3 regions of the Halonatronomonas betaini genome follow, and region 2 is predicted to be linked to each of the others. Evidence: riboswitches for the same ligand, from Rfam matches in the RefSeq annotation. Region 2 holds a riboswitch; each other region holds the start of a gene.

Region 1 (10,615 bases), on a different contig from region 2:
CTGCATAGATCTTATCAATCTTATCTAGAAGATCGTCAATATTAGAAGAATTCCTCTCACCTGTTAGAATCAGCAATCTTTTCTGGCCTGTATTTAATAATTCTTTAACTTCGTTCTTAATCTCTGATTCTGAAAGTTCTTTTCTGTTCAATTCTTTATTTGGAGCCCGGTAACCACAATAGAGACAGTTATTACTGCAATAGTTATCCAGATATAAAGGAGCAAAAACTACCAGCCTTTTGCCATAGATCTCCTCTTTGATTTTACCGGCAGTTTCAAGCAGTTTCACGATTTTTTTAGGGCTTTCTATCTTTAAAAGCCTGGCCACCTCTAGCTCATTTAAACCTTCCAGCTTTAAAGCTTTAGTAATTATCTGCTCAAATTCATTAGCATCTGGAGGATTGGTATCTGCAAGGACCTGTTCTATATTATTTAGCTCTAATATTTCTCTTAATGGTTTAGTCATTGATATCACCGACTTCTACTGAAGTAAGAGTTGATTTGATTGAAACTCCTGGCAGATTACCGATTTTACCTGTCATCCCAGCCACCTGGTCTGGGGTTCCTTCAACTATTAATGATAACATAGAGAGATTATATTCCCTTGAAGGTATCCCCATCCGGCCAAGGATTATATCTCCATAATCACTTAAAATCTTATTTAGTTTTTCAGCAACTTCTGTTCTATCTTTTATAACTATCCCGACAACACCAATTCTTTTAGAATTACTCATCTTCCCACCCTTTCATGTGAAAATTATAATATTATTATGTAAAAGAAAAACCCTGTTGGCTAACAGGGCGGGTAGAGTATAATATATGGTAGACTATTTACAGAGATAAGTCTCTGCAATTATAAACCGATATAAATCGCAAAGCCTGGATATCTAAAGACATAGATAAGACATAGATATCCCTGAAAATAGAGCCATAAGAATATTTCTACCCGATCCGGCGGATTGCTCCCCCTGAATCCGGAATTATTTGTGATATTTATATCATGTATTTATATTATAACTAACTATTATCAATAAGTCAATAGATATTAAAATATGTTCTAAATACAAGTATGTAACTTATTATGTGATTTTAAATATTAAATAGGTAATATCATCATCATTGTCACCATCACAAAAACTAGCAAAGTCTTTATTTAATGCTTCAGCTATTTTTTCAATTGACATATGAGTATTCTGGCTTATAATTTCATTATATTGATCACTGTATCTTGCTTTTGTATTAGTCTGCTCGCTAAGGCCATCAGTTGATAAAAATATTATTGAACCTGAAGATAGGTCAACTTTTACATTTTTATAATCAATTGCATCTGATGATATCATTTTTGAAATAGGCAGGTTTCCAGCAGGAAGTTCTTTAACAGCTTCATTAAAAATAACTGGTGGTATATGAGAGCCTGCACTACTATAAACCATCTGGTTTTCTTCAGTATCAATAATTCCAAGATTAATCGTTACAAAATAATCATCAGGGAAGTTTTCTTCCAAATTCTGTTCATAAATAAACTTCAATAATTCTTTAGGATCTGGTACTTTATCAGCAGGGAGAAGTTTTACATAAGTATTAATTGTACTTTTAACAAAAGAACTCATCATCGCTGCATCAAGGCCATGTCCTGTAATATCAATAATATAATATAACAGTTTGTTATCACTAAGTTTTATAAAATTATAGAAATCCCCACCTATTTCATTTGCAGGTTTATAATAGGCATAAATATCAAGACCATTGAGCTTAGGTAAACTAATCGGCAATCTCTTTTCATGTAAATCTTTTGCATTATTTATTTCCTGATCAAGTCTCTCTTTAGTTTTCAATAGCTTAAATTCTGATGCTTTTCTTTTTGATATGTCTTGAATAAACACAAATTCATGCTCTTGATCTTTATAGCTAAAATACTGACTTGTTATTTCAACTGGAAAACTACTTCCATCTTTTTTTATAAAATTTCTTTCATAAGTTATACTGCCCTCTTCTTTTATTTTATTCCAAAATTTATTTCTAGGAACAAATTCCTCAGTAAATATAAAATTTGCTACAGATGAACCTATAAACTCTTCTTTTGAATAATTTAATTTAGTAAGTGCTGTCTGGTTAGCATATTCAACTTTTCCTTCAGGTGATACCCTCAATATTAATAGATCTGCGTTATCAACAAAAAATTTATTCATTTCAAGTAATTTTTTCTGTTTTAAATACTCTGTTATATCTCTATAAAAACTTACAGACCCATGGATATTATTATTGTCATCTAACATAGGATAACTATATACTTCTAGTTGCTTTGTTTGATTACTCTGTTCTATGCTAGTAATTGTTTTTTCTACTCTACCTGATTTAAAACTTTCTTCTGAGGGGCAGCTTTCACATCTAGTTTCTGAATCTTTTAAAACTTGATAGCAGTTCTCTCCGATTAATGATTTATCTAAAGAATACCACTCTTTTATTTTTGAATTGGCATAGCGAATTCTAAAATCAGAATCTAAAACTATAATTCCATCCTGGATACTTTCAAGGGTGCTACTAAATAACAGATTCTTATCTTTGATTTTTTGTTGAGAATAAACTCTATTTAAAGCTGATTTGGTACTGGCAATAAGAATTTCAGCCAGTTCTAAATCTCTCCTGTTAAATGCATTTTTTTGTAAAGAAACGGCCTGAAAGACCCCGATACCACCAATTGGTATAGTTATAGCTGATTTATAGCTATTTTTAATTGGATTTGCATCAGGCTCTTTTGCTGAATCTATAGTCAAATAACTTTGATTATTTTTATAAGCTTTACCTAAAATCCCATGATCTATAGATACATCTTGCAATTTTATTTTATCAGAAGTTGCAATTGCAACTAATTTATCATCTTTAGCTAATCTAATACTACTTAAGTCTAGAGACAAAATGTTTTTAGCTGAATTAAGGGTCTTTTCACAGATCTCTTTTTCATTATTTATTTCATGAAATTCAACTGCAACTTTATTTAACTCTTTAATTTTTAATTCCTGGGTTTTTCTTTTAGTTATGTCATAAATATTACCGTGCCAGATTATACTCTCATCATCCAGTTTTTCTGGCATTGCAATAGATTCTATCCATCTTACATTTTGATCTGGCAAAATAATCCTTAGCTCTTCACTCCAGACTGAGAGGTTTTTGGCAGATTTATTAAGTTCCTGGACTATTCGATCATAATCTTTATTATGAACATAAGAAAGAGCCTTATCAGGATTGTCTTTTGTTTCTTTATAAGAAATGCCTAAAAGTTCTTTTATACCTTCTGAGATATAGGGAAAAGTATAAGAATCATCAGGAAGTAATTTGAATTGATATGTCATCCCTGGAGATTTATTAACTAGTTTATCTAATAATTCTTTTAATTGCTCAATTTCTTCCCTACTTTCTTGATATGCTATATTTTTAATACATTCAATTATCCTAATAATATCGCCGTTTTCATCAAAGATTGGGGCAGTAATTGATTTTATATAGGTATCCTTTTCAGGAATGTACTTTTCAACTGATTCTAATTTTTTACTCTTTAGAGTTTGTTTTGCTGCACAGATATCACATTCAGAATCTCTTCCTATTAATTCATAACATTTTTTACCTACAACTTTTTCCTTGGATAAATCTAAATAATCATAGCCTGCCTGATTATACATATCTATAGTATGATCTGGATATTGAATACCTATAATTTCATCAACACTATCGATAATTTTTTTAAAAGCTAAATTATTATTCATGCCAGTAACACCATCCTATAGCTATAATTTAAAACAGATTCAAATATTAAAGCTGTGTAACAATACTTTGATAATTTTCGAACATTTTAATATAAAAAAAACTGGTCCAGGGACCAGTTGATTGATGCTTTGAATTTCTAAAGCAGCAACCAGGCAGTCTTATTAAGACATAAGATCCAGGGTTTTGCGTCCCTGTTTCACAACAGGTTTGCCAATATTTGCATGTTGACTGGTACTATAGTACCATCAATATTGAATAAAGTCAAGATATTTTTTCTGCATATACAAATAATCTTTAAAATAAAGTAAATTTTATTAATACAGCAGATCAAGATCAGGTTTCTCAATACAGTAATACAGAGACCAGATGCTAAGATGCTGTGAAATCGTAAGCAGCAAAGCCGGATATGATCTAAAATATAATGCTATTGCCCATAAAAGCAAGAAGGCAAATTGATACATGGCATTATCTGTGTATTTAAAAGCTCCCTCTTTGACCAGTCCCATCTTCCGATACTTCACCCTAAAATGATCGCCACCTAAAGCCCGAATTAAGCCAAAATATCTCAGGACTGACCAGAGTGTATAGCCAGCCGGAATTATAAGTAATATGGCCAGAAATCTGGCAAAGAACAAATTAATATTTAATGTATTCTGACTGGCTCTGGCAAGAGCCATGACGGTAAATGGACGGGCAGCTAAAAACGGGAAAAAGATGATCCCCCAGACCAGTAAGTCCAGCCGGCCAAACAGCCTGGTAAATAAAGCCTGCCCAAGCTGCAACCTAAAAACCAGAGCTACAATAATTTGATGGAAGAAAAATACCATTATTCCAAGTATAAGCCAGGTTCTATCAGATTGACCTAGCCAACTTCCCTGACTTAAAGCTGTTTCTGCTAAAAACCAGGTTATTGCAGCTATAATTATTTGAAATACCAGATGGATAAACTGGCCCTTAAAAAGATAGTTTAATGAGGAAGCTTCTTCAATGATAATTTTATCTGGTTCCATTAAAATCCCCCTTCTATATTTATAGCACTTCTATCTTCTAGTTACTAAAGCAATCGTCTCTGACTGATTTGAATAACTCTTACCAGTCAGATCAGAATAAAATTCATGATCTTTAAACCCATGGCTATCCAGTAGTGTTACTGCTGAATCCCTGGTATAAAAATGATCATAAATTCTATATAAGTTAATCTCTCCAGACTCAGTCATTACAATAGTCTGATCCAGAAAAGTATCATTCTTTTGATAGAGGAAGGTTTCTGTCAGTGCAAGGTGGGGCTCAGGATGCCAGAACCCTCCGTCATTGATTTCCCAGCTCCTTCTTGTTGAGCTTTCATCTCGATTCTTATCTGAAAAGACATCAAAAATAAAAAGGCCTCCAGGTTTTAATGCCTGATAAACCCTATTTAAAAGGTGGTCTCTTTCTTTATCTGTCAGAGCCCCTAGATCACAGTAGATCAGCATAATTACATCAAACTCTTCCTGATAATCGATCTCTAAGTAGTTCTGATAAATATATTCGATCTCTAAACCCTCTGCTGCAGCCTCTTCCCTGGCATAATCTATCGATCTCCTGGAATAATCAATCCCGGTAACTCTGTAGCCAGCCCTGGCCAGCTCAGCAGCGTATAATCCAGGGCCACAGCCAAGATCCAGAAGTCCTGTCCCATGAGCATGATCAGGCAAAATCTCTTCAACAAGCCAGTTAATTGAGCTGGAAATCGTTTCAAAGTTCCTGCTGGCAGCATCACAATCAGGATCAAGGTGAGCATTAAGCATCTGTTTAGAGATATGCCAGTCGTCCCAGAAATCTAGATCAGACCTTGTAAATATCTCCGGCTTCTTAGAAAGTTCTAGCAATTTTTTGATATTCATCTTTATCTCACTCCATAATAAGTTATTTTTGAAGATACCTTTCCTCCAATCTCTCCCCGGTATCTCCTCGGTACCACCCCAGTACCAACCCAGTATCAACCCAGTACCAACCCAGTTTCAATTCTATTACAGCGTATCTTTGATTAAATATTATCCAAATAATGATTTGTACCTGAATATATTCAGGTTAAATATTAGATTATTACAGTTATATTATATAATTTTAGACTGGAAAAGTAACCACCTATTCGTATGGCTATTGATATTGACTTAATTGATTTAATATGATATATTAAAAATATCAATGAACATAAATTAAATTCATTCATACATTATATAATTGGAGGTGGCCAGAATGCCCAAGGCCTTTAGCGAAGCTGAAAAGAACATGATAAATGATAAGTTGATTGAGGCTGGTCAGGAATTATTTAGCAGGTTTGGCCTTAAAAAGACTGGAATCAAAGATATAACTGAAGCTGCAGGAATCTCCCAGGGCTCATTCTATTCATTTTACAGCTCAAAGGAGGAATTATATTTTACAATTTTAGAGGCAGAGGAAGAAAAAATCCAGAAAGAAATATTGGATTCGAATATTTTTAAAGGCGAAATTACAGCTCAAAGCTTTAAAGATTTTCTGATGAAGGGTTTTCAGCTGATCGATAAAAATCAACTGATCAAGAGGCTATATCAAAATCAGCGAGAATATCAGCAGATAGTTAGGAAACTACCTGAAGAAAAAATTGAAGATCATATTAAAAGTGATACTGAAAAATTAATGCCCCTTATCACCTCTCTTCAGGAGAAGGATAAAATGATCGAGGAAAAACCAGAAGTTATTTCAGGTTTATTGAGATCTCTATTTCTTTTAACCCTCCATCGTGAGGAGATTGGCGAAGAGATCTATCCTGATACGATTGAACTTTTAATTGACTTAATTAGCAGAGGATTAATCAAGGAATAGGAGCTGATTTGATGATTGAGGTTAAAGATTTAACCTATAGTTACCCTGGTGCTGACAGGCCGGCAATTAAAGATTTGAATTTCAGGATTGACAGAAGTGAGATCTTTGGCTTTTTAGGGCCTTCAGGGGCTGGAAAAAGCACAACCCAGAAGATTATTACCGGTATTCTAAAGGATTATCAGGGCTCGGTGCAGGTCAATGGCCAGGAGATTGCTGGCATCAAAAATGACTTTTTTGAAAATATCGGGGTATCCTTTGAGCTGCCCAATCTTTATAACCGGTTTACTGCCAGGGAGAACCTGGAGTTTTTTGCCGGGCTATTTGCAAAGGAATGCGAACCGGCTCTTGAATTGCTCGAGCTGGTCGGCCTGGCTGAGGTTGCTGATGAACCAGTCAAGAACTTCTCCAAGGGAATGAAGATGCGGTTAAATCTCTGCCGGGCCTTTTTAAATAAACCGGCTATCCTTTTTCTGGATGAACCGACATCAGGCCTGGACCCAATGAATAGAAAAAATGTCAGGAAACTGATTCAGGAAAAGAAAGACCAGGGCCAGACTGTCTTTATTACCACCCACGATATGCTGGCAGCTGATGAACTCTGTGACCGGATAGCCTTTATTGTCGATGGGAAAATTGCAATTATTGACTCCCCACGAGAATTAAAATTGCATCATGGCAGAAAGCAGATTGAAATTGGTTACAAGAATAACGGAAACCTGATTGAAAGCCAGTTTGATCTAAAAGGGCTATGGAGCAATCAGGAATTTATTGAGCTATTAAAGGAAGACAGAATCGAGACGATCCACAGCCAGGAAGCCAGTCTGGAAGATGTCTTTATCAGGATAACCGGGAGGGAATTAAGATGAGAATCCTGACAGCCTTTAAGCAGGACCTCAAATTCCAGTTCAGGCATAAGTTTTATCATGCCTACCTGATTGTCAGTATTATCTATATTGCTCTATTATTGAGCCTGCCAGGAGATTTAAGGCCCTTTATTGCCGGCATTATCATCTTCTCTGACCCGGCCATGGTCGGATTTTTCTTTATCAGCGCAATTATCCTGCTGGAAAAGGGAGATCGAATTTTAGAAAGCCTCTTTATCACCCCTTTAAAGCTGGAGGAATATATTATAGCCAAGCTGACCTCCCTGGGAGTTCTCTCCCTTGTGACCAGTCTGATAATTGTTCTGATAACAATTGAAACCAGGGTCAACTATTTATTATTGATAATTGGAGTAATTCTAACAGCAGCTACCTTTACCCTCTTTGGTCTGGCGATTACTGCCTGGATTAAAACTGTCAATCAATTTCTGATAGTCTCGACTCTCTTTAGCATGATAGCTGTGCTACCTGTAATTGGCTATCTGGGCCTGACAGATAGCTGGATCTTTTATCTCTGGCCAAGTCAGCCTGCTCTATTAATGATCGGTGGAGCCCTAAATGGTGGCATCAGCAGTTATCATCTTATCTATAGCCTGATAGCCTTTGGAATCTGGTTATATTTAGGCTTAAACTGGTCACGGAGCTGGTTCTATAAATATATTATCTTAAAGATAGGTGATAAGTAATGAAGCGGGTCTATGTAATGTTAAAAGGAGACTTTAAAAATATTAGTAGAGATTTTATGCTGCTATTTATCCTGGTATCACCGGCAATTATAGCTATTGCATTTAGCTTGATTATCCCCTTTGCTGACATGATTTTAGCTGCTGAACTCGGATTCCAGCTTTCAGAGCATTATATTTTCATAATGGCCTTTATAATTATGCTGGTTCCTATGATGTACGGAATGATGATTGGTTTTATTATTTTAGAGGAGCGGGACGAAAATATTTTGAGCTATCTTTTCGTTACTCCTCTTTCTAAAGCTGAATATATCCTATACCGGACAGGACTTGCCATGGTGATGAGTACAGCCTTTAATATATTTATCCTCTACTTTTTAGATATAGTTGAGGTCAGATTGCTCCAGTCTCTGCCAGTTCTCCTGCTTTCAACTTTAAATGCTATTTTACTGGTGCTAATTATTTTAGTCTTTGCAGAAAATAAAGTTGAAGGTTTTGCTGTCACCAAGGGCTCTGGAATACTTTTTGTTGCACCTTTGATTGGATATCTCTTTGAGACTAACTTTAGATATCTGGCCGGAATTCTTCCACCATACTGGATTAGCGAGAGTTTTATCAGTATCTATACCGGCCAGGGTAATTATATTTTCTACCTGCTGGCCGGCCTGCTAGTTTATGGCAGCTGGATCTATCTGCTGACCAGAAAATTCAGTCGCATGATCAGCTAATATAAAAAGCCAGACTTTAAAACAGTCAGTAAAATCTATAAAATTTAAAAAATGCCGGCAGTTAACTGCCGGCTGCTCCAAAAATATTATTCTATTCCCTGGTTTTTATTTGCCTGACCGCTACTCCTTTAGATCTTTTAAATCGCTAATACAGGATTCGCAGACTAACTTTTCCTTGTAGTAAGTATTATTGCTAACATTACCACAGAAATGACAGCCTGACTCATATTTTTTAATAATAATTTTATCGCCATCTACATAAAATTCCATAGGATCCTTAACGTCTATGCCCATAGTATCTCTCAGCTCTTTAGGAATTACCGCTCTTCCAAGATCATCAACTTTTCTCACAATACCAGTGGATTTCATTTTATACACCTCCAAAATGTATTTTACAATTCTATTATACATCAATTTGTAGCGGTGGTAAAGTATTCTTTTGTGAGAAAATATTAAAATGATGATATAATTAATTTAAAGTACAGGCAGTTTTATGGTAAATCTATATAATTATAGTTTAAACAAACTGAAATTAGGTGATAATAATGGGCAAAAATTTATTAATTTTACCGAATCAGCTATTTGCTGAAGTTAAAGAGATGGAGATAGATAATCTGATTATTTATGAAGCTAGGAAGTATTTTACTGATTATAAATATAATCAGAAGAAACTCCTGCTCCACAGGGCTTCAATGAAGAATTTTCAGCAGAAAATTGAAACAGCACTACCTGGGACAGCTGTGAGATATTATGAATATGAGGCAAGTTTTGAAGAGATCTTCAGGAATTTAGATTCTTTGACTTTATTTGACCCGATTAATCAAGAGGTTAGAGTTGAGATAAAGGAGATTGCTGATAGCTATGGGATTAACTTAGATATTTTAGAGAGTCCAAATTTCTTGACTACCAGGGCTGAAAATGCTGAATACTTTGCTGATAATAAGTTTTTCCAGCATAAATATTACCAGATGCAGAGAAAGCGGCTGGGTATCTTAATCGATGAAGAAAACAAACCAGTTGGTGGTAAATGGAGTTTTGATTCTAAAAACAGAAAAAAGTTTCCTAAGGATGTTGAAATTCCAGGCCTGCCTGATTTTAATAATAAGTTTTTAGCTGAAGCTAAAGAATATGTTGCCGAGAATTTTGCTGATAACCCTGGGAATTTAGAGGATTTTGTCTATCCTGTAAGCCGGGAGGAGGCCAGAGAGCTTTTTACTGATTTTCTGGAGAATAAGCTTGAAAACTTTGGCGACTACCAGGATGGTTTTGAGAAGGAGATTGTATTTGGCTTCCATTCACTGATCTCTTCCAGTCTAAATATTGGCCTGCTGGATCCAGCAGAAGTAATTGATGAAGTTCTGAATTATTACCACAAAAACGAGAACAGTCTGCCTCTCTCCTCTGTGGAAGGCTTTATCCGTCAGGTTATCGGCTGGCGGGAATATGTCAGGGCCCTTTATGACCTGGAATATGAGAATCTGGTTGAAAGTGATTACTTTGGCCATTCCAGAGATTTTAATGACTCTTTCTATTACGGGGAGACAGGAATTGAGCCAGTCGATGATTCAATCAGAAAGGCTGTTAATTATGGCTACTGCCACCATATTGAGCGGCTCATGGTCCTGGGAAATTTCTTTCTACTCAATGAATTAAATAAGGATCAGGTCTTTACCTGGTTTATGGAGGTTTTTATTGATGCCTACGAGTGGGTTATGGC
Region 2 (10,615 bases):
AAAGATGGTGAAGAAATAGAAAGGCAGTTTATAGATTTTGATAAATCCGTATTTGAGTTTGATGGTTTAGAGGAAGGTGAATATAACTTAAAGGTATATTATACAAGTGAAAATGTTATTGAGAAAGATATTTTAATAGATGATGATTCATTAAATTTAGGACAAATAGAAATAGAGCCTGATGATATCCCTGTTGAAGAAATGAATGGAACTTTTGTATTATCATTTGATACTGATGAAGAGTTTGTAAACGATGAAAATATTCGATTAGCAATTGCCCATGCTATTAATAGAGGAGAAATTAAACAAATTTTTGTGGATAATATTAATTCTCCAGGTGAGTGGATATATGATGTAAAACTAGCTAATAGACTAAGTCCACCAGTAGTTGTCGGATATGATGAAGACCAAAAGATAAATTTAGAATTTGATATTGGTAAGGCAAATGAATATATGAATAATACTAATTATGATGAAGAAATTACTTTAGATTTTTATCATTTTGATGATGATATATATTCTCAAGTTGTAGAAAATATAAAAAGTGAATTAGAAGATGTAACAGGTCTGACTATTAATCCAATTCCAGTAGAAGATTCCGAGATAATTGATGATAAAAAGTCATTTTATCCTATAGCATTAAATTTCATGAGATCTCCATTAAGAAATTATAATATTGATTTAACAGATGAAATGAAAGATTTACGTTATGATGCCGGGCTGAATATAGATAATCCAGTGGTTTTTAATGAAAAGATATTAGAATATGAAGAATTGATAATCGAAGAAGCACGAATAATTCCAGTATTCTATAGGGCCAGTTACCCTGATGAGTAAAATTATTTATTCGATAACAATATAAAGCCCTGCTAATTTAACATTAGCAGGGTTCTAACAAAAATAATGACGATAAAGGGAGGAAATAATGAAAAACAAAAACATTAAATTTTATATCGGGTTAATTTTGGTTGTTTTTCTGACAATAGGGCTGACTGGCTGTGAAAATGGTTCCAGTAATATTATAGGAGATGATTATTCAGTCACTGTAAATATTGAAGAAATTGAAAGTGAAGAACATATTGATGTTTTTTCTGTTGTTGCTGATAATTCTTCAAGGACTACCTTTGAAGAAGATAATTTTGATGAAGTCAATAATAGCTTGACTGCTGAATTAACCAACTTACAAGGCAGTGTTGATATTGAATTAATAGTTGATAATGATGAAATTGAAGGATCATATCAACTAGCTCGAGATACTATTACTGTTACTGGCAGAGATAATATAATATTTGTAGTTGAATGGCAACAATCCGGAGACGATGAAGACAATGACGGTCATGAAGGCGATGATGAAGATGAAGGCGATAACGATCTTGACAGTAATCAATATTTATTGACAGGCAATTTTGCTCAATCTGGAGCAGAAGGCCAGGTTGCAGCTCAATCGGATGTTGAAGCTGTTGCTCAGGTTGTATTAATATATTCTCGTGATTATGAAATACATGATGTGGAAGAAGATGGAACCTTTGAGATTGCAATGGAAAGAGGAGAACCTGGTGGAATGGCCTTTGTTGACGAGGATGGAAATTTCATCGGCCATTTAAAATTAGATGAAGGCCTTGATTCAATTCCATCTCAGTCCCTGGATGATGAAACCCGGCTGGTAGACTTAGGAGAAATAGATGAAGATGGAGAACCAGAGAATGATCCGATTGGCAATGAATATGATATTTCTGAGAATGATCTGGCTTCAATGGCGGTGGCTGATACATTCTTTAGTGCTGTAGCAATGAATGCTGATTTTGTTGAAAGAATGACACAGGAGGGCGAAAAATTAAGAATATATAATACTTATTTTATAAATCATTCATGGCTTGATGAGAATAATGAAATTGATCCTGAGAATATTGAAAAAGTAATTGAAGCTCACAGAATGGGTTTTGGTATTGAGCATGGTCACTTCAATAATCCATCAGACATGAAATTAAGTTATCCTAATGGTGAAATTAATGGGCCTATAGTTATACCTGAGGAATGGAATGAAGGAGATGAATATAGTTATACTTCAATTCATTTTCCAGGTGTAAGTGATGTGGAAAGAGCAAGATATGAAGGAGAACCAATTCCACAGCCAGGAGAATATAGAATGTTTGATGATATTCTATTTGATATTAGTTTCCAATTGCCAGATATTACTACTGCAGCAGTTGAAAATTTAGTTGTTCCAGTTCCTCAAGTTGAAGTTAATGAAGAAGGTATAGTACAGTCTATGTCTTGGGACTTTTATTCAGTATCTGGAAATATTATTAATAATCCAGAAACAATAATACTTGACGGTAGTATTGGTTTCTCAATGCAGCCACGATTTGATGGTGAGGGTAATATAATTGGTTCTTATGATAATATATTAGATATTGATGATATGAAAACATCTGAAAGTTATTATAATGATGGCAGATTTTATGAAGAATATCATATGAATATAAATGAAAAAATTGATTTAAGTCATAAAGAAATTTATTGGCAGGACGTAGAAGTATTTGATATCAATTATTATGATAGATATGGAATTAATTATATGGTGCCGTTTATTAATTCTAACTATAATCCATTAAACAAAGCAGGACATGTGTTTATAACCGGAGATAATTATGTTGAATCTGAAAATAAAGTATTTACTGCTCAATATACAGTTTCCATGGACCATGAAGTTGAAGCACCTGTGACTTTAAAATTAGAAGGATTTGCTGATGAGGATATAAAAGAAATTAGCCAGGGAGATATCAGTGATTTCATAAATGGTGGCATGAAAATTACAACAGATGATAAAGGTGAAGTGTTAATAGATATTACTTTTGCGGCTGATGTTAATGAAGAAGGTAGTATTATAGCAAATATTGATGAAACAGATGATAATATTGGTTCTTTTGATGAAGATGAGTTAGAAATAAATGTTGATACTACTGGAAATGATGGAAATTAAACTTATTTTCAATGTTAAAAATATAAATATGAAAACTAATCAGATCAGGCTGGGTTGTAAGCTAGATAACTCAGCCTGGTCTATTTTTATGCTTTATAATGAAAAATTTATTACTATACAAAATATTTCTGGAAAGGTCCAGGAAGATCTAAACCGGGTTAACGCTTTAGGGGGGAGATTAAGAATAAAAAATTAACGGTAGATAAGTAGCAATTAGTTTTAAAAGGGGTTTAATTTCTTCAAGTTATGATATAATAAAAAAGATGATATTTATACACCAAACATACATTTCATACAACAGGCTACAAAATATTACAATTTAGGAGGATTTATTTGAATGAAGTTCGATAGGACTAAGTTTGCTGGACTGGTGGCCCTGGCTCTGGTTATGATAGTGGCGTTAGGGGCATGCGATTCAGCAGGGCCTGCAGCTGAAGATAGCAGGCTTAAATATGATGTGACGGTTTTAGTTCTCGATGAACAGGATCAAGCTCTGCAGGGTGCTGAAGTGACCCTGGGTCAGCTGGAAAAAAGTACTGATAATGATGGCCTGGCGGAGTTTGAAGAAGTTGCTGAGGCTACTTATGAACTTGATGTTGAAATTACAGGCTATACAGCTAGCAGCGAAGATACTGGAACAGTAACTGTTGACCAGGATTCGACTGAATTTACTGTGGTAATGGTTGAAGGCGATAGTGATAGCGGTGACACAGGTCAGGACGATAGTGATGACAGTAACGATTCAGATCAGGACGATGATGACGACAGCCAGGATGGTGATGATAGCCAGGACGATGATGACAGCAAAGACGGCTCCAGGTCTGGCGATACAGAGTCTGATTTCACCTGGGCTGATGATGAAGATAGCGTAATAGCCAGGCAGTTTGCTGCAGCTGAGAGCAAGCAGATTGATTTAGGCCAGCTGGCCGATGGCGAATCAGCAATAGTTGCAATTAGCCCATTAAACATAGATCCAGATAGCTCAGCTATCTATGATGGCAGTCTGGAGGTTACATATTCTGACGGCTCTCAGTCGAGTCAGTCGACAGCAGAAACCCTTAGTTCCAGCAGTCAGGATGGCAGTCAGAGTTCAGCCCAGGCAGAATTGGATTCTGAGCTAAGAGAGCTGGAGGATCAACTTCTGGACCAGGATTTACAGCCGGCAGCTGATACTAGAGCTGATGTGACTGCCCAGGACGCTTATGAAATCGGAGATAGCAGAGCTTTTTACAATAAAGATAATGAAAAAATAGATGCAACCTTAAAAGCCATTGGCGATGAAGTTTTGATCTACCTTGAAGATGGTTATCAGCTGGAAACGGAGACCCTGGAAGAGATGGCGGCTGCCTATGATGACAATATTTATCCAACGGTGATGGATCATTTTGGCTTCCATGCCAAGACCGAATACGACTGGGACGGCAATGGCAGGACGATAATTTTTATTGAAGATATGGGCGGTTCGTCACAGAACGGAATGATTATGGGCTATTTCCACTCGAAAGATTATTTTAGTAATAACGAGTTAAATGACAAATATATATCCAATGAAGCCGATATGTTCTACATAAATTATCAGGCAGTCAAAGAGGCTGAAAGCAGAACCGGCTTTACGATGGACAACGTCCTGCAGACAGTTGCCCATGAGTTCCAGCATTTAGTCTTCTTTGTAAATAAAAGAAATGCCGGCAGAAAAGGAACCGATACCTGGATCAATGAGGGCTTTTCGATGCTGGCTGAATACCTGACCGGTTACCGGGATTATAATGGTGACCTCAGGATAAACAGCTTTTATTTCTCGGAGCCTGAACAGACCTCAACTATGTACTGGGATCAAAATTCAAGCGATTATGGCGCCAGCGCTTTAATAGGCTATTATCTATATGAAAAATTAGGTTCAGGGATCATTGAAGATATCCAGACCAGCAGTAATCCTGCCAGCCAGGTAATTTCTGATAAATATATTGATTTTCCCGGCCTGATGCTTGGCTGGATGCTCAGTAATTATATAGATGGCGAAAATCTTGATAAATTTAGCTATTCAGGCTTTGACCTTGATGCCCGGCCGGCCCTGGCGGCTACAATCGATGGTTCATTTTCAGGCAGTTTTAGCGTTAAATCGACAGCTGTTAAATATTTCAAGATAGAAGGCACTGGTGCAGAAGTCAGTTTGCAGGTCGATAATCTGAACGAAGATACCGGGATTATTATTTTCAATGACTAGGAGAGGATAGAACTTGAAGAGAATACTTTTGATATTGTTGATGATTATGGTGATAGGCACTGCATTTAGCCTGACAGCTCGAGCTGAGGACTGCGCAATAGCAGACAATGATAAGGCCGATCCAGAGCCAGGTTCATTAACCGGCCCGGCCTATCAGACCATCCAGGGTGAGCTTTCTGACATTGGCACCGGTGAAATGCCCTTTCTGGTCTTTAGCACCAGTGACGGCGATTATCTCGTGGCCAATGCCAGCTATGGCAGATTGCAAAACTTAAAAGGCCTGTCCCTGCTCTTAACCGGCAGGATAAAGGATCTTGATGCCGGCCCATTTCTCGGCCAGATAAATGTCGAAGAGTACAACACTTATTTCCCAGACAGACCTAATGATTGTCCTGAAGCCGATTTACCTGATGGAGCTAGTGGCAGCCCCGATGATTCCTGCAGTCAGGACTGGCAGGAAGAGATTTCAATCCTGGGCAAACTGGTTGCAGCAGAAGGCAGGTTATATCTTTTAAGCAGAGATCAGCTAGTTGTTGAGCTTCTGCCTGGGAATTCCCCCAATGCTGAATCTGAAGAAGATGATAGCGCTGATACTTCAGGGAGCTTAGAAGATTATGGCTCCATCAGCGATTATACTGATGAAGAAATCGTAATAACTGGCTCATTCAGGCAGCTAGGAGATTACAGCGGAGAGCTAGAAGTGAAATCCTACCGGGTCTTGTCTGAATAATTGCTGCCATGCTCGGGATTCCAGGTAGTTACCAGCCAGAAAAGAGCCAGTTTGAATATTAATTGAGCTAAATATAGCAATATCTATTAGACGTCAGCTTAGTTGCTGGCGTTTTTCTTTTTTAAGCATAAATTTATAGTTTCTAGAATATTATCTAAACCTAAAAAAGCTCAGGAAGATCCAAAAAAGGGGGTTTTTTGTCGGTTAGAAGTAATATATGGAAATGACGTGACTGAAATATGACTGAAATATGACTGAAATATGACTGAGATATGACCAGAAATAACTATTATTATGATATACTTAATCATCATTAATAATAATGATTATTAAAGGGCAGCATTAATATGATAGGAGGCCGAATAATGAAAGATAAATTGGATTCATATAAAGATAAACTGGTCTCATATAAAAACAAATTGACTTCATATAGATTTATCAAGATCTTTCTGCTATTAATAGGCATCAGAATTGAAAATCAGGTGCCTACTGATTACAGGCCAGAAGTTACTGTCTTGATACCGGCTTATAATGAAGAGGACTGGATTGGAGCTACTGTTAAAAGTGTTCTTGATCAGACCTATCCTGTTAAAGAGATAATAGTCGTTGATGATTCTTCATCTGATAGAACTGGAGAGATCGCCGGAAGTTTCTCCGGTGTAAGAGTTCTGAGAACCCCTGTACAGACTGGAATGAAAGCAAAGGCACAGAAATATGGCTTAAAATTTGTAGAGACTGAGCTTTTAGTAATGCTGGATGCAGATACTGTTTTAAAAGAAGACGCCATTGAAAAGATAGTGCCGGCAACCTATGATGACAATACCTTTTCAGCCTGCGGCTTTGTCATTCCCCAGGATATAGGTAGTATCTGGGAATCAGTTAGACTTGTCCAGTACCTCTTTGGTATCGGCTTCTTTAAGAATACTCAGAATTTCTGGGGCACACTCTTTGTAGTTTCCGGCTGTTTTTCTATCTATAAGACTGAGTTACTAAAATCAATTGATATCCCGGAAGATTCAATAGCTGAGGATTTAGCCTTAACTTTCCAGGCCCAGCTAGAGGGCTATAGAGTAAAATTTATTAAAGATGCAGTCAGTTATCCTAAAGATCCTGACAACTGGTTGACTTATAGAAATCAGATCAGGCGCTGGTACAGAGGCTTCTTTCAATGTTTGAAAATGTATAAAGGCGATCTCTTGTCTAAAAACAAAAAACTATTAGCCTTAACAACTGTCCATCTTTTGTCCAATTTTCTCTGGATATTTTTAGTCGTAGGTTTTATAACAATGACCATTCAGGGCAGTACCGGAATTTATTTATATCAAGCAATCTTTTATTTTCTATTATTTGATTTTTCCTTTACAGTATTTATGGTTTTAAAGGGAGCTATAAAATACAAGAGAATCAGACCGGCCCTGGCTGGAATTCCCTTTTACTGGCTATCGCTAATAATCGATAATGTAATCTTTATCGAATCAGGTTATATAGAGTTATATCGGAACAATAAACTTGTCGTCTGGCATAAAGGTCATTGAATTAGAAGGAGGTCGTTTATATGTATATACCATCAGGTTTATCCAGTTTATATCTAATGGGAAGATTTGCTGTAGTGATTTTAATTGTAGGTCTAGTTTTAGCTATGGGTGGAAGTGGTGCTGACATGCCCGAGCAGATGGTAACCTTTGCATTTACTGATGGCGATATTTCCGTAATTGAAACTGCTCATCCGATTTTGAGTAGATATGATTATAGAGGTGATGTCTATGTTGCAACTAATAGTATTGGAAGCCCTGGTAAATTAACAGAAGAAGATTTACTTGATTTATATGAAGCTGGCTGGGGTGTTGGATCCCATGGCCTTGTTTATCAGGATCTAGCCCTCCTTAGTGATGAAGAGGTTTTAGAACAACTCCAAGAGTCAAAACAGATTTTATCTGAAATAGTTCCAGAAGTTTATGGATCTTATCTAACCCATGATAATTATACAAATCATACTTTAGATTTAATTGCTGAAGTTTATCCAGCCACTGTAGTCAGTTATTGGAAAGCTGTAAATGAGATTCCAATGAATGCCGGTGACCAGCACAGAGTTATGGCTTTAGATATTAATAACCTTGCTTTAAATGGTGTCAAAGCTATAATAAATCTAATGGAAGAAGATCAATGGATAATGCTTTCATTGACTGGAGTAGGCAGGAATCATAACTGGTCAGAAGAGGACTTTACTGAATTAGTCGATTATATTGCAGAGAGAGATTTTGTTGCTGTAAATCGGCCTGATGCTGAATAGCTAGTGATAAATATTATAAAGTTTGACTTTCAATAATATAGTTTTCTCAATGATTAACTATTAATATATTATAGCTAAACCCCTTTCGCTAAAATCAGAAAGGGGTTTTCTGTTGATTTTTAGTTGACAATGCTGATTGATTAATATATATTAATACTAAGGTATGCTTATAGAAGATAAATGAGATTAATAGTAATAAATCCTTGAAAAAGGCAATCCTGCTGAGAGGCAGAGTCGCAAAGCTAGATGCCCGTCTAAACGGGTAGTTCGGCTACCGGAGGGATAACATGAGGAAGTTTTTATTTATTATTTATATTTTAGTTATAATTTTAGTTTTTACAGGTTGTGGCTCAGCAAGTAGCTCAGATATTTTAAGGCAGGATAATCTGACCGATGAGTATCTCAGTGAAGATGAACTGGCTGAAATAGTCAGGGATAATTATAATAATGGCCAGAGAGAAGCTATCTGCTGGAGTGAATTTATTGCTTCAAATCATGAATTAGGGCTAGGAGAAGTAATTTCCGATAATGTAGTTGAAGCTGACGATAGTATGGTCTTAGTCTCCCCGGAGAATAACTTTGATGGTGGCCAGAAAAGAACTGTTGATAGAATAGGCTATGGCAGTTATATTGCCAATCTAAAGACAGATTATGCAGCCGGTTCCTATACAGCTTTCTTTATGTATCAGGGTGTAGCTGAAAAAAATGATGAAATTGATATTGAGATATATAATGATGGTTCCAGGCGGGTTGATTTTGTGATCTGGAAAGATGGAGTTAGGACTAACTATGTCCAGCGGAAGCTTGATTTTGACCCAACTGCTGATTTTAATGAATACAGAATAGATTATCAACCTGATTATGTAGCCTTTTTTATAAATGGAGAGCTAATGGCCTTATTTACTGATGATATTCCTGGAAGTGAGATGTATCTGCTTGCCAATCACTGGTGGCCAGAATGGCTTGAGCCTGATGAGGAGCATGGTGAGAGCAGAAATTATCTCAAGCAGATTGAGAAACTTATATAATCACTTTCAATTACAATTATATAATTTTGTATAGTACGACTTTATGAATATTACCCCTGGCAGTTTTCTGTCAGGGTTTTTTGTATTTATGTGATATTTACCGGAAAGGTCCAGGAAGGTCTAACCAGGGCTGGGGGCTTATTTGACTGACAGCCTAATCTTTGATAACATTATGTCACTAGTAGTGACAAATCAAATTGTCATTACAGGTGACATATTTATAATATGGAGGAGAAATAAATATGACTATTAATTCTGATGAAGAACAGGGGAGTAATCAAATGGAGAGCAAAGCAGTTGATCCTAAGAAAGAGACAATCACAGATGGCCGCAAATCAAGACGGGAGCAGAATAAAAGAAAAGTCCTGTCAACCTTTTTAAATTTAATTGCTGAAAAAAGAACTCTGCCTGATACAGGAGAAATAGCAAGTGAAGCTGGCGTTTCAAGGAGATCAATATTTCGTTATTTTAATGACTTAGATGAATTAATCGAAGAAGCCTACCATTACAAGCTAGATCAAATCAGAGAAAAGTTTCCAGAGCCAGAAGTTCCAATAAAAACCGATAATATAGAGGAAGTAATAACCAGATACGTTAACCATTTAAGCGATATCTATGAATTCACCGCATCAATCAGAAATCTTCTCTCAGAAAGAGGAATGCCACTTGAAGTCAGGGAGCGAATCGAAACTTTAAAGAGCCAGACACTCAGAGATGGCTTAAAAAAATACTTTGAAATCTTTCTAGATGATACTGATATAGAATCCAACTTTATCTATGCCCTGGAATCTTCGTTATCACCAAAGAACTGGGATTATCTTAAGGGCCCCTGTGGGCTAAATATTGAACAGGCCAGACAGGCCTGGGTGGAGATGTTGCTAAGAATTTTTAGCAAATACAAAAATAAATAACTAATATAATATTAGATAATGCTCAAATTTAGCCTTGAACAATCCATATAGTTTCAAGATTAAAAGAAGGAAGTGTTAAAGATGATGAAATTCCTAACTAAACTTAAAAGGAAATCTGGATTTATATCTAAAATATTATTTCTTATCTTAATAACAACCCTTTTAACAGTTCCTCTTATCCGGAGTTCAATGGAAAATGGAGAAGAAGAAATAGAGATTAAGCGTCAGACTGATATCCAGGCATCAGATAATAATGGTGATAATGATCGAGATACCGTTGATAATGATAGTAATCCTGATGCTGCGGATAATTATAGCCCTAACGATAACAATGATTTAGATCAGGCTGATAATAATAACGCCAGTAATTACGACGCAATCCAGGCAGTTCAGCTGCGAGCAGAGCAGACAGCCGAATATCAGGAGTTTGACGGCTTTACTGTTCCAGG
Region 3 (10,615 bases), on a different contig from region 2:
GGTTGTCGGATTAATCGAGGAATCTTCAGACGGAGCAGTTGATCTCTTCCAGGAAGCCCTTAAAATCTACCAGGGCGATTACCTCCAGGAAGCCCGCTCAGAAGAATGGCTCTGGTCTGCCAGAAACTATTACCGTGATCTCTTAAGGAATACGGCACTGGAACTCGATGGTTACTTAAAAGAAAGAGAAGAATACGATACCCTCCTGACTTTCTATGATGAGATTCAGAAACTAATCAAATTTGATGAAGATGTAATTATCGGGTATCTCGAGGCTCTGATCGGTGCCGGCAAGGAAAATGAAGCCCGGGCTAAATATCAGGAAATTAAAACCCTGTATCAGGATAATGGCCTGAAAGTACCTCCCAGGCTCCAGAATATTTTTAGAGACCTCAAAATTGAAAGGGCGGAGCAGCCAGAAGAATTCCTCAGTACCATTGATGAAGCCGCTGATGAAGAAGGTGCCTATCTCTGCACACCTGACAAGTTTCTGGAACTCTATAAACTGGAAAAACGGCGCTGCCAGCGAGATGGACCGTCAAGATGTATCATCCATCTAAGGCTTACTGAAGAACAAAAAGAAAGACAGCAGGAAATAAAATTTGATCATATAGATAATATCGGCAATCAATTTCTCCAGCTCCTGAATGATCAGCTCAGGAGCGGCGATATCGTTACCCGCTGGAACAAGAAACATTTCATAGTTCTCCTGGCCAATATCGAATGCAATGATGCCGAAAAAGTTACCAGCAGAATCAAAAATTCCTTTAAAGCAAGGTTTGGCCTGCCAGCTGGCCTGAGCATTTCCCAGAAGATTTATAGGCTCAAAGATCATAAATTAAAATAAATTGTCAAAGAACGTCTTTATTTAATCTCCCATCGCAAGATGGGACTATTTTTTTGCCCTAATCAATCAGCACAGATCAGCTCCAGCCAGACCAGCATTCAACCAGACCTGATCCAGTCCCTCCCCGGTACCTCCTCGGTATCTCCTCGGTACCTCCCCGGTCCCGATATGCTTTTAACATACGAATAACACATTTTTGACTCAAGCCTGATTGTCATAATTAAGAACTTCATAAACAGCTGAGATCCCGTCACCCTCAGGTCTGACAATTCGGAACCAGTAATCTCTATTAGGCTTTAACCTATCCACCATAAAGCTTCCTCTACCCTCAGAATCAGTCATCCCCTCAACTTTCCGTTCAAGATCATCAAAATCACCAATACCGGTAAGAGTATCACCGCCATTCCAGTTATTAAAGTTGCCCTCACCAACAATCAAATAATATTCTAGCTCGGCTTCGGCCTGATATATAATCTCAAGTTCCACCCAGTTATCTCTGGAACCAACAGACTCACTGGGATCACCTGATCTTTTCACAAATTCAACACCGTAAATTGTCCTGAAATTATTGCCATTATGAAATGAAGTCAGCGCTGCCCTCATAAAAAGATTATTCCCATTTAAAGTCGTTCCCTGACTCATCTTATTCCAGGCTGCTTTATCATCAACGGTCAGTAATTTCGAAAATTCAACTGCTTCTTTGAATAAATTTCTATTCTTTCTTGAAGCCTTGCTATCTCCACCATCATTTTTCACATATCTCCGACAAATAGACTTGCCATATCTCTTATAATAAACAAACTCTTTACCAAATTTTCCACTGGCAGCCTCAGACATCAACGGCATTTTAACTTTACTCAAATTATCATCCCCCTTTTATTTGTCAGACCTATCCTAAAGCAAGATTTCACAAGTCAGGCAATCTATATCAACAGCAGTTTAGCACTTTACTCTGCTGGCTTTCTATTTAAGTGATATTTCTAATTAGTATTAAGAAAATCCTTTATTTTCTAAATACAACTCATCATAACACCATAATAAATAAATTGCAAGTGCTTTTTCAAAAATAATAAATTTATTTTTTAACTGGTACAAATTGTCGTTGCCACGACAATCGGGAAAATTCGAAATGCATTTTGACGTCTTCCCGATGAACTGAAATGACCGGATAAGAATACGCATTTAAAAAGACTCATTAAAAACATATGTCGATTTCATCGACGACTGCAATTGGGAAAGCAATTATTTTTAAGTTTATCATCCCAATATCATTCACAATCCATATCCAATATTATATAATTAAATTTAATAACAAAGATAAACTCTATTTAACTAAATTAGCCATTTAGATTAAACTGATTTCCAGGGGGAGTTAACAATGTACACCATGGTTTGCAATAACTGCAGCAAAAAGTCATATTCCAGTTCCTCCAGCGGTGAATGGGAATGTCCTTATTGTGGCGAGCATATTGAAGATGAAGAGTTAAGTTTAATCTAAAATCAATTAATTGCTTTACTAACCTGTCATTAATTTAATGGCAGGTTTTTAGCGTTATCCTAACATCATTCAAATTCTCTATAAATAATAATATAATTAGTATAATAATAAATTTGAAGATATGAACATAAATCTAAAATAAAAGAGGAGGAATCATTATTTTGAAAAAAATATTATCATTACTAACTGTTTTTACTTTACTTATGGTTTTTTCAGCCTGTGACAATATTGGTGATAATGGAGTAGATATTATTGACCAGACTTATGATATTACTGTTGAGGTTCTAGATGAAAACGACCAACCAGTCAGTGACATTGGAGTTGTTGTTAATAGCGATGAAATCTATGATACTGATGATTCAGGAAGAGTAGATATTTCAAGTCTCGAAGGCGAAAACCGTATAGAAATCCAGGACGACAGCTACCCTTCTAAAACAGTAGATAGCAGCAACGATGGCGACATCATAACCTTTAGGCCAGATGAAGTTACTGGCAGCGGCCTAACTATTAGAGGCAAATTATCAGATGAATCTGAAGTCCAGGCTGCTGATACCAGTAACAACCCAGACATTGGCCAGATAGTTCTCATATTCAGGTATGGCTATGAAGTTATCGACATTGAAAATGAGACTTTTTCTATTGATTTCCCTAGAGAACCTGGCGCAATCACCTTTGTTGATGCAGATGGCAATTATGCCGGTAACCTTGCTTTAGAAAATGGCATGGATTCAATCCCTGGCGATCTTATTGATGAAGATACAAATGAAATAGATCTCGGTTTAATAACCTTTGAAGATGGCACCGCTTATTCCGAAGATGATGAAGTCGTATTCGATAGTCTTACAATTCAGGATAATGACCTGGATGCCGTTGCAGTTGCAGGCAGCTTCTTTAGTGCAGCAGCTATCAGCCCTGACCTAGTTGAAATGATGGCAACTGAATCTCAGGAGATAAGACTCCAGGCCATGTATTTTGTCAGTAATATGACATTAACCGAACCAGATGAAGATAACATAGTAAAAATAAATAATTTCAAAGATTTAGAAATAGAAAACCATCAATTAGAAATCGCCTTTACCCCACAGGTTATATCAGATAGTGATATCGAGGATGATAATAATACTTCAGGTATTGATTTTTACCTGAGCTATAATAATGGTTCACCAGAATATTTTAGAGATGATCAGGTTATTAATCATTATGACACAACAAATATATATTTCCAAAGAGATGGCCTGCCTGGTGCAGGTGAGTATTTTATAGAGAATAATATTGAAAATCTCGATGAATTCACATTTTATCTTCCAGATGTTATCGATCAGGCTGAAGATCACTTTATAACCCTGGATGTTGAAATAGAACTATTTGAAAATGATGAAGGCGATTTATTAATAGACAGAATCAATTGGACATATAAGACATTATCAGGCCAGAAATTAACAGATCCAGAAAATATTTTAACTGGTCAGGAAGTCCAGATTTCAGCCCATACAGATGATAGAGACGAACTTAAAGGTGAATATTATGAAAGTGATATTCATGGTCCAGGAAGAATTTATAGTTCTGACAAAATAACTGATTTATCAGACACTGTAAAGGATCTTAGAGATGAAGAGATTTACTGGGATGATGTTGGTAGTATTAATCTTCCTTATGATGATCTATATGATGTCCATTATGTAACGGGCTATATAAAAACAGAACAAAACTAATAAATTAAACTTAGCTCATTTTTCATATAACTCTTTTAATAACCCTCACACCAGGCATCCTGGGTGGGGGTTATTTTATGTTTGCCTGGCATGGATATTTGCTAATCAGTGAAAGTCTGATGTGGGGGTTAATAGTGCCAACCACTAGCTGAAGACAAGGGTGTCCATCGTGAGATGGAATCTGAAGGAAGTTGGAGGCAAAACTTCGGTCTGAGGAATACGAACTGTATAAAAGGCATATTCCTGTGGGTGAGTTTGCATAACAAAATAAAGCCCAAAACTATTCGAAACAGGAAGTGTAAATACAGCAGATAGGTGAAGTGAAAGTAAATATTCTTAACCAGGGAAGGTCTGACAGTAAATTGTGGTGATGAACTTCTAAGCAATAAACTCTGCAGTAATGTAAGAGCTGAACTGTCAGAATGCAGCAGAAGTCATAGTAGATTGATGGATATATACATCAATTGAAGGATGAAACATTAGGAGGTTTCTTAGATTTGAACAACTCGACGGAAACACATAGAAAGCAGACAACTTCATATGAAGGCTGCTCTCAGGAGAGAAGGCTGGAAGCTAGAAGTAATGAGAGAGTGCAGAGTGTTTCTGCGGCGTTGCCGAATGTAGGAAACGGTGAAAATGCAGACTCCAGTAATCTGATGGAGAAAATTCTAGAGGCTCCTAACCTGAATAGGGCATATAAAAGAGTCGTCAAGAACAAAGGCAGCCATGGAATTGATGGAATGAGTGTAGATGAACTTCTACCTCATCTTGAAAGAAATGGCAGACAGCTTCTAAAAGATATACTGGAATGTAACTACAAACCACAGGCTGTAAGAAGAGTAGAAATACCTAAGCCTGGTGGTGGAGTAAGACTACTTGGTATCCCAACAGTAACGGATAGAATGATTCAGCAGGCAATAACACAACAGCTGACACCAATATTTGACCCAGGATTTTCAGAATATAGTTATGGGTTCAGACCTGGAAGGAATGCACATCAGGCAGTAAATAAAGCTAAAGAATATATAAATGATGGCTATACATGGGTGGTCGATATTGACCTTGAAAAGTATTTTGATACTGTTCAACATGATAAACTGATGTCTTTGGTAGCCAGAAAAGTGCAGGATAGAAGGGTGCTGAAATTGATAAGAGCTTATCTTAACTCAGGAGTAATGATTGATGGTCTAATTAAGAAAACAGATGAAGGATGTCCTCAGGGAGGACCTCTAAGTCCACTACTCAGTAACATTATGTTGGACGAACTGGACAAAGAATTGGGAAAACGCAATCATAAATTCTGCCGTTATGCTGATGACAATCAGATCTATGTCAAAAGTAGGAAAGCGGCTGAAAGAGTTATGAAAAGCATAACTTTATTTATTGAAAAGAAACTGAAACTTAAAGTTAATACAACAAAAAGTGCAGTCGGCAGACCCTGGAGAAGAAAATTCTTAGGGTTCTCATTTTATCGGATGAATGGTGAAGTAAGGATAAGAATCCACCCGAAATCAATCAAGAAAATCAAAACAAAGATAAAAGAACTCACATCAAGAAACAAGCCCTGGACGATGAAATATCGTTTTAAGAAATTAAAACAGACAATCACAGGGTGGGTTAGCTATTACAAAATAGCTGATATGAAAAGCAAGATGCGAGCTCTTGATCAGTGGGCAAGACGACGAATAAGAATGTGCTACTGGAAACGGTGGAAGAAGGTCAAAACCCGCTTTAGGATGCTCAGGAAATTAGGTATTAAAGAGCCCAAAGCGTGGGAATATGCTAACACAAGGAAAGGCTACTGGAGAATATCCAATAGCCCTATACTTGCAAAAAGCTTTACCAATCAGTTATTAAAGAAACTCGGATACTTTAGTTTTACAGAAAGATATGCACAAGTAATTAATACTTAATGAACCGCCCAGTACCGAACGGTATGCTGTGGTGGTGTGAGAGGACGAGAAATAAATTAATTATTTCTCTCCTACTCGATTGCGTTATCCCAGCATCATCGTGCATTATCCCAGCATTATTCAAATCATCGCAAGTATTCCCTATAATAATAAACAGAAAGTGATAGAAAAATCAATAGAGATCGCAGCATCAATAGGAGGAAGTTATTTATGGAGTCGGCCTTTATCTGCGATAAAATCCTATTCAGTCACATATATGAGCTGGAAAGTCGACGGTCTGAAAGAGATTGCTGGCCCTCGACCTACTTTTACCAGATAAAGATTGACACTTATCCAGAAAATCAACCCAGTATCAAAGAGGCCGGCCAGCATTTGCTGGATATCCTTTCCTCAGAAATTAGCTGCTGCGATGTCCTCTGTCAGCTAAATCATGACCAATACGCATTAATCCTTTATGATGTCGATTCCAGAGAAGCTGACAGAATAAAAGATAGAATCTCAAACCATTATAAGCAAACAGCTAGCAAGCTTGAAGCTAAGCTTGAGATAGATTACAAATCCTTATAATAGAATAAATCAAACCTGGAGGTGATTAAAAAACCTGACTCAGCCGAACTGAAAGTTGCTGGATTGGCAGTTTAGGCATGTGGAGAGCACTATAAGAATTAGCTTAATATTTAACCTTCCTTATTGGAGGCAGTGACCTGTTATCTTAAATCTGGTCACCTGAAAAGATAGCAGTGAGCCAGTGGTGAAACCGACCAAAGGGAAAAACCAAATCCAATAAAGGGGGATTAATACTAATGAGAAAACTATTTATCGGTATTTTAGCAATAGCAGTCGTCTTTGGTATGAGCATGGGAGTAATGGCTGATGAAGGTCATGAAGCTACAATTGACCAGGATGGGACTAATTTAGATGCTATGATTGAGCAAGTGGGTGAATCTCATGAGGCTAAAATAACTCAAGAAGGCAATCTTTGGGGATTAGGTCATGATATTCATGATCCAGGCTGGGAAGCTGCAACATATTCCTGGATTGATCAAGCAGGAATAAGAAATGAAGCAATAATTAATTCAGTATCTAGCAGTGATAATACTGCATTATTTTTAAGAATTAATCAAGATGGTATGGAAAATTTTGCTGAAATAAATAGAAATTATGATGAAAATGGTGCTAATTCTTGGTCTGAGATAGATCAAATGGGAAATGAAAATAAAGCTATAATAGATTCATATTTATCAGATTACCCATGGTCAATTTCAAGTGCAGTAACTATCTATCAAGATGGAGATGAAAATAAAGCTGATGTTTTCTCAGGTGGGGAAACTCAGAACCTAGGCGGTAGTGATGCAGATTTAGTTCAAGAGGGTAACAGAAATATCATTGAACTAGTTCAAACTGAAGCAAATGCTTGGATTAAACAAGATGGAGACGATAATTTATTCAGGCTTGAGCATAATACAGAATTCCCAGCACAAAATGACTCAGAAGTATTCTTCACTCAGGAAGGCGACGAAAACAAGTTTGTAGGATTTAATGGTGAAGAAAAAACCGATCGGGCAGTACAAACTGATTCCGTGTTTGCTGGTCAGCAAACTGGTGATAGAAATGTTATAGGTCTCCACCAGGGTGGAAATGATTCTGCAGAAATAAATCAAATTGGAAATGATAATACAGCTTTATTATGGCAAAGTGAAGATGCAGGTCATTCATCTGATATAAATCAAGAAGGATATGAAAATACTGCTGAAGTAATACAAAGCACTAATTAATAGATCTAATAGGTGTTATAATAATGGGCACCTTATTTAATAAGGTGCCCATTATTTCAAAAGCTTAGTTAATTATAGTTGTTTATAGTTATAGGCCTTAATTATTGGTTATAGATTATATTTTTAGTTTTAAGGATTCAAAATGATCTTTAACTAATAAAAAGGAGGCTTATTAATATAATGAAAAAACTATTTGCTTTTACTTTGGCTGTTATATTAGTCTTTGGTATCAGTTTTGTTGGATTGGCAGGCAATGAAGCAGATATTGACCAGATAGGGGACAGCGCAGAAGCTGATGTGGAACAAATAGGTAATGAGCATTTAGGAATAATAAATCAAACAACTGGTAATGTTGCTAATTTAGAACAAGAAGGATCTAATCATGTGGCAACTATTAATCAACAGCATCCTTCAGAAATAGCAGTAATTACATCTGAAATTATTTAAAAAGGAGATAACCATACAGCAGATATTCTTCAGACTTTTGGAACAGGTAATTCTGAAGCTATAATATCTCAAGATGGCGAATTGAATTTAGGGGATATTTATCAAGCCGGGCCAGATATGAATGCTGATATTGAGCAGGATGGTATAATAAATACTGCTTTAATTTATCAAATTTGGGCTCGAGAAAATAATTCAATTATAAAACAAGAAGGGGAATCTAATTTTGCTAATATAAATCTTATGTCATCAGTAGAGGGAAAAGCAAGAATAAATCAAGAAGGAATCGCAAATGAAGCAGAAATATTTGGTGATATCGCCCATAGAGGTATCTATTCAATAAATCAAATTGGAGAAGCTAATACCGTTAATATTAATCAGCATGACTTTGTTGAAGGTAATGAAGCTCAAATAGATCAATTTGGCGACAATAATGAAGCTCAGATAGTTCAATTTGCTGTAGATTGGAATATTACTGGAAATAATGAAGGCTCTATTGTTCAAAGAGGTAATGATAATTCAGCATTAATTAATCAAACTGCAGCAGAAGATATTGCTACAATAAATCAAGAAGGAAATTCTAATTCTGCAACAGTAATTCAGGGGAATTGATTGAATTTCAATTCATTGCAGCCTGTTAATTCAGGCTGTATCAAAATCACTTTAAGTAGGTGATATAATGGAAAAATTGGCCTTCAAAAATATAATAAGAAAACTAAACAGTTTATTTATTAAAAAATTTATGTTAGTTATTTTAATATGTGTATTTGTTCTGTCTGCTGGAATTTTTGTTCAGGCTGAAGATATTAATGATGAATTGCTAGAATTAGAATCTGAAAATCAAAAAAATTTATTAGGCGAAGTTTCAATCCTGGATTACAATGATATAAGCTATAATACTTATACAGATAATTTGGCTAATATAAACCAGGTGGGAAACATTAATTTTGCTTCAATAGAACAAGTAGGGGTAAACAATTATAGTTTGATTAAACAAATTGGTAATAATAATTCAACAGAGATTTATCAAGAAGGAGACAATAATATAGGAATTACTCATCAAGACGAATTTGCTTGGTGGTCTGGAAATAATGAAGCCTCTATTGAACAAAATGGAGATTATAATATAGCTTTAATAGCTCAATATGGAAGCAATCATACAGGACAAATAAATCAGAGTAAAGATGATAATGAAGCTGGAATTATTCAATTAGGAACAAATACAAGTAAAAGGATAGATCAAAACGGAGAGAATAACTCAGCTGATATCATGAGTTTTAAAAATGATGAGAGTTTAGAAGTAATTCAACACGGTGACAACCAGAATATAGAAATCCTGATCGGTGAGTAGAAAGGAGGTGAAATAGTGAGAATCATAAAAAGCCTCCTTTTTCTTCTGTTAATTTTACTGGTTATATCTGGAGTTACAATCCAAACCGCCACAGTAGCTGAACTCAATCTTAACTTAGAACCAGGTTTCAATTATGAAATAACAATAGATGATAGCTGGAATATCAGGATCATTTTCTCTGATAACAATAACTATCAGGAAGTTTTTCAATCTGGCGATAAAAATTTTTCTCTTATTTTTCAGCAGGGCGAAAATTCTGAAGCCCGTATTTCTCAGGAAGGTAGCGGCAATCAGGCAGTAATCAATCAGCAATCAGTTAGTGATGCTGAGAGTAATGCAGATGCAGAGACCAATAATAGTCCAGATGGTGACGATGATGATAAGGAGGATGATTAACTTTGACTAAAAACTATAAGAATATGGCAGCAATAATTACAATTAGTTTATTTCTGGCAGTAATTATTCTGGCAACACCTGCCCTGGCAGAAGAGGATGAAGATTTAGAATGGAGAATGGAGCTGATTGAGGCTTCCAGGGCAATGATGGAAGAGGAGGATACCCCGGAGTTTAGAAACCATAAACTGGGCTCTGTCTTTACAACCTATGGCGAAGGCGACAATCTAATTAATACTGGCCTGAGATTTGCACCCCAGCTAGGTTCTCCAGCTGGCAGGCCATTAAGGTTTATCGGTGAAGTCTTTTATCTCAGAGCCGAGAGCGAGATCGCCGGGTTTATGTCATTATCCTTTGAGCCAATTGAGAATATTTACATTGGCGCCGGTGGCGATGTTATCGGTGAGGCAGAATACCATCTCTTTGCCGGCTGGGATATCACAGATAATATCTTTGTTGAGGCCAGAGCTATAAATACAGGTGGAAGTTTCGAAGATAGCAATGTCTATCCAGTAGCTGGCTTCCAGATTAGCTTTTAGAGGAGGTTTAAATAAATGAAAAAGATAATTCCTATAATTGTTGCATTTGCGCTGGTTTTAGCATTTGCAGGTAATATCGAAGCCTTTAATGGCTATAACTATACCATGAGCTGGAGTTTCCAGACCTTTAATGATCCAAATGC

Evidence for each region. A riboswitch is a leader RNA that binds a small molecule or an ion and turns the genes downstream of it on or off. The one in region 2 is predicted to bind cyclic di-GMP.
Region 1: linked by a shared signal. The riboswitch ahead of I0Q91_RS02045 (PAS domain-containing protein) and the one ahead of I0Q91_RS10490 (family 16 glycosylhydrolase) in region 2 are both predicted to bind cyclic di-GMP.
Region 3: linked by a shared signal. The riboswitch ahead of I0Q91_RS08105 (hypothetical protein) and the one ahead of I0Q91_RS10490 (family 16 glycosylhydrolase) in region 2 are both predicted to bind cyclic di-GMP.

The regions. Positions count from the first base shown of each region.
Region 1 covers NZ_JADPIE010000001.1:391,739-402,353, reverse strand. The annotation lists gene hydG ([FeFe] hydrogenase H-cluster radical SAM maturase HydG) at 1-466, opposite strand, end outside; gene I0Q91_RS02050 (TM1266 family iron-only hydrogenase system putative regulator) at 459-734, opposite strand; gene I0Q91_RS02045 (PAS domain-containing protein) at 1,080-3,761, opposite strand; cyclic di-GMP riboswitch class I at 3,903-3,984, opposite strand; gene I0Q91_RS02040 (methyltransferase) at 4,077-4,772, opposite strand; gene I0Q91_RS02035 (class I SAM-dependent methyltransferase) at 4,803-5,645, opposite strand; gene I0Q91_RS02030 (TetR/AcrR family transcriptional regulator) at 6,001-6,606, shown strand; gene I0Q91_RS02025 (ABC transporter ATP-binding protein) at 6,618-7,472, shown strand; gene I0Q91_RS02020 (fluoroquinolone export ABC transporter permease subunit) at 7,469-8,173, shown strand; gene I0Q91_RS02015 (ABC transporter permease) at 8,191-8,898, shown strand; gene I0Q91_RS02010 (AbrB/MazE/SpoVT family DNA-binding domain-containing protein) at 9,019-9,267, opposite strand; gene I0Q91_RS02005 (cryptochrome/photolyase family protein) at 9,444-10,615, shown strand, end outside.
Region 2 covers NZ_JADPIE010000006.1:23,176-33,790, reverse strand. The annotation lists gene I0Q91_RS10520 (ABC transporter substrate-binding protein) at 1-837, shown strand, start outside; gene I0Q91_RS10515 (hypothetical protein) at 926-2,983, shown strand; gene I0Q91_RS10510 (carboxypeptidase-like regulatory domain-containing protein) at 3,321-5,207, shown strand; gene I0Q91_RS10505 (hypothetical protein) at 5,221-5,937, shown strand; gene I0Q91_RS10500 (glycosyltransferase family 2 protein) at 6,303-7,472, shown strand; gene I0Q91_RS10495 (polysaccharide deacetylase family protein) at 7,493-8,227, shown strand; cyclic di-GMP riboswitch class I at 8,429-8,506, shown strand; gene I0Q91_RS10490 (family 16 glycosylhydrolase) at 8,515-9,255, shown strand; gene I0Q91_RS10485 (TetR/AcrR family transcriptional regulator) at 9,498-10,166, shown strand; gene I0Q91_RS10480 (efflux RND transporter periplasmic adaptor subunit) at 10,248-10,615, shown strand, end outside.
Region 3 covers NZ_JADPIE010000004.1:123,201-133,815, forward strand. The annotation lists gene I0Q91_RS08080 (AfsR/SARP family transcriptional regulator) at 1-847, shown strand, start outside; gene I0Q91_RS08085 (hypothetical protein) at 1,049-1,708, opposite strand; gene I0Q91_RS08090 (hypothetical protein) at 2,507-4,057, shown strand; gene ltrA (group II intron reverse transcriptase/maturase) at 4,555-5,970, shown strand; gene I0Q91_RS08100 (hypothetical protein) at 6,181-6,537, shown strand; cyclic di-GMP riboswitch class II at 6,654-6,742, shown strand; gene I0Q91_RS08105 (hypothetical protein) at 6,774-7,745, shown strand; gene I0Q91_RS08110 (hypothetical protein) at 7,926-8,192, shown strand; gene I0Q91_RS08115 (hypothetical protein) at 8,253-8,801, shown strand; gene I0Q91_RS08120 (hypothetical protein) at 8,869-9,540, shown strand; gene I0Q91_RS08125 (hypothetical protein) at 9,556-9,936, shown strand; gene I0Q91_RS08130 (hypothetical protein) at 9,939-10,472, shown strand; gene I0Q91_RS08135 (curli assembly protein CsgF) at 10,488-10,615, shown strand, end outside.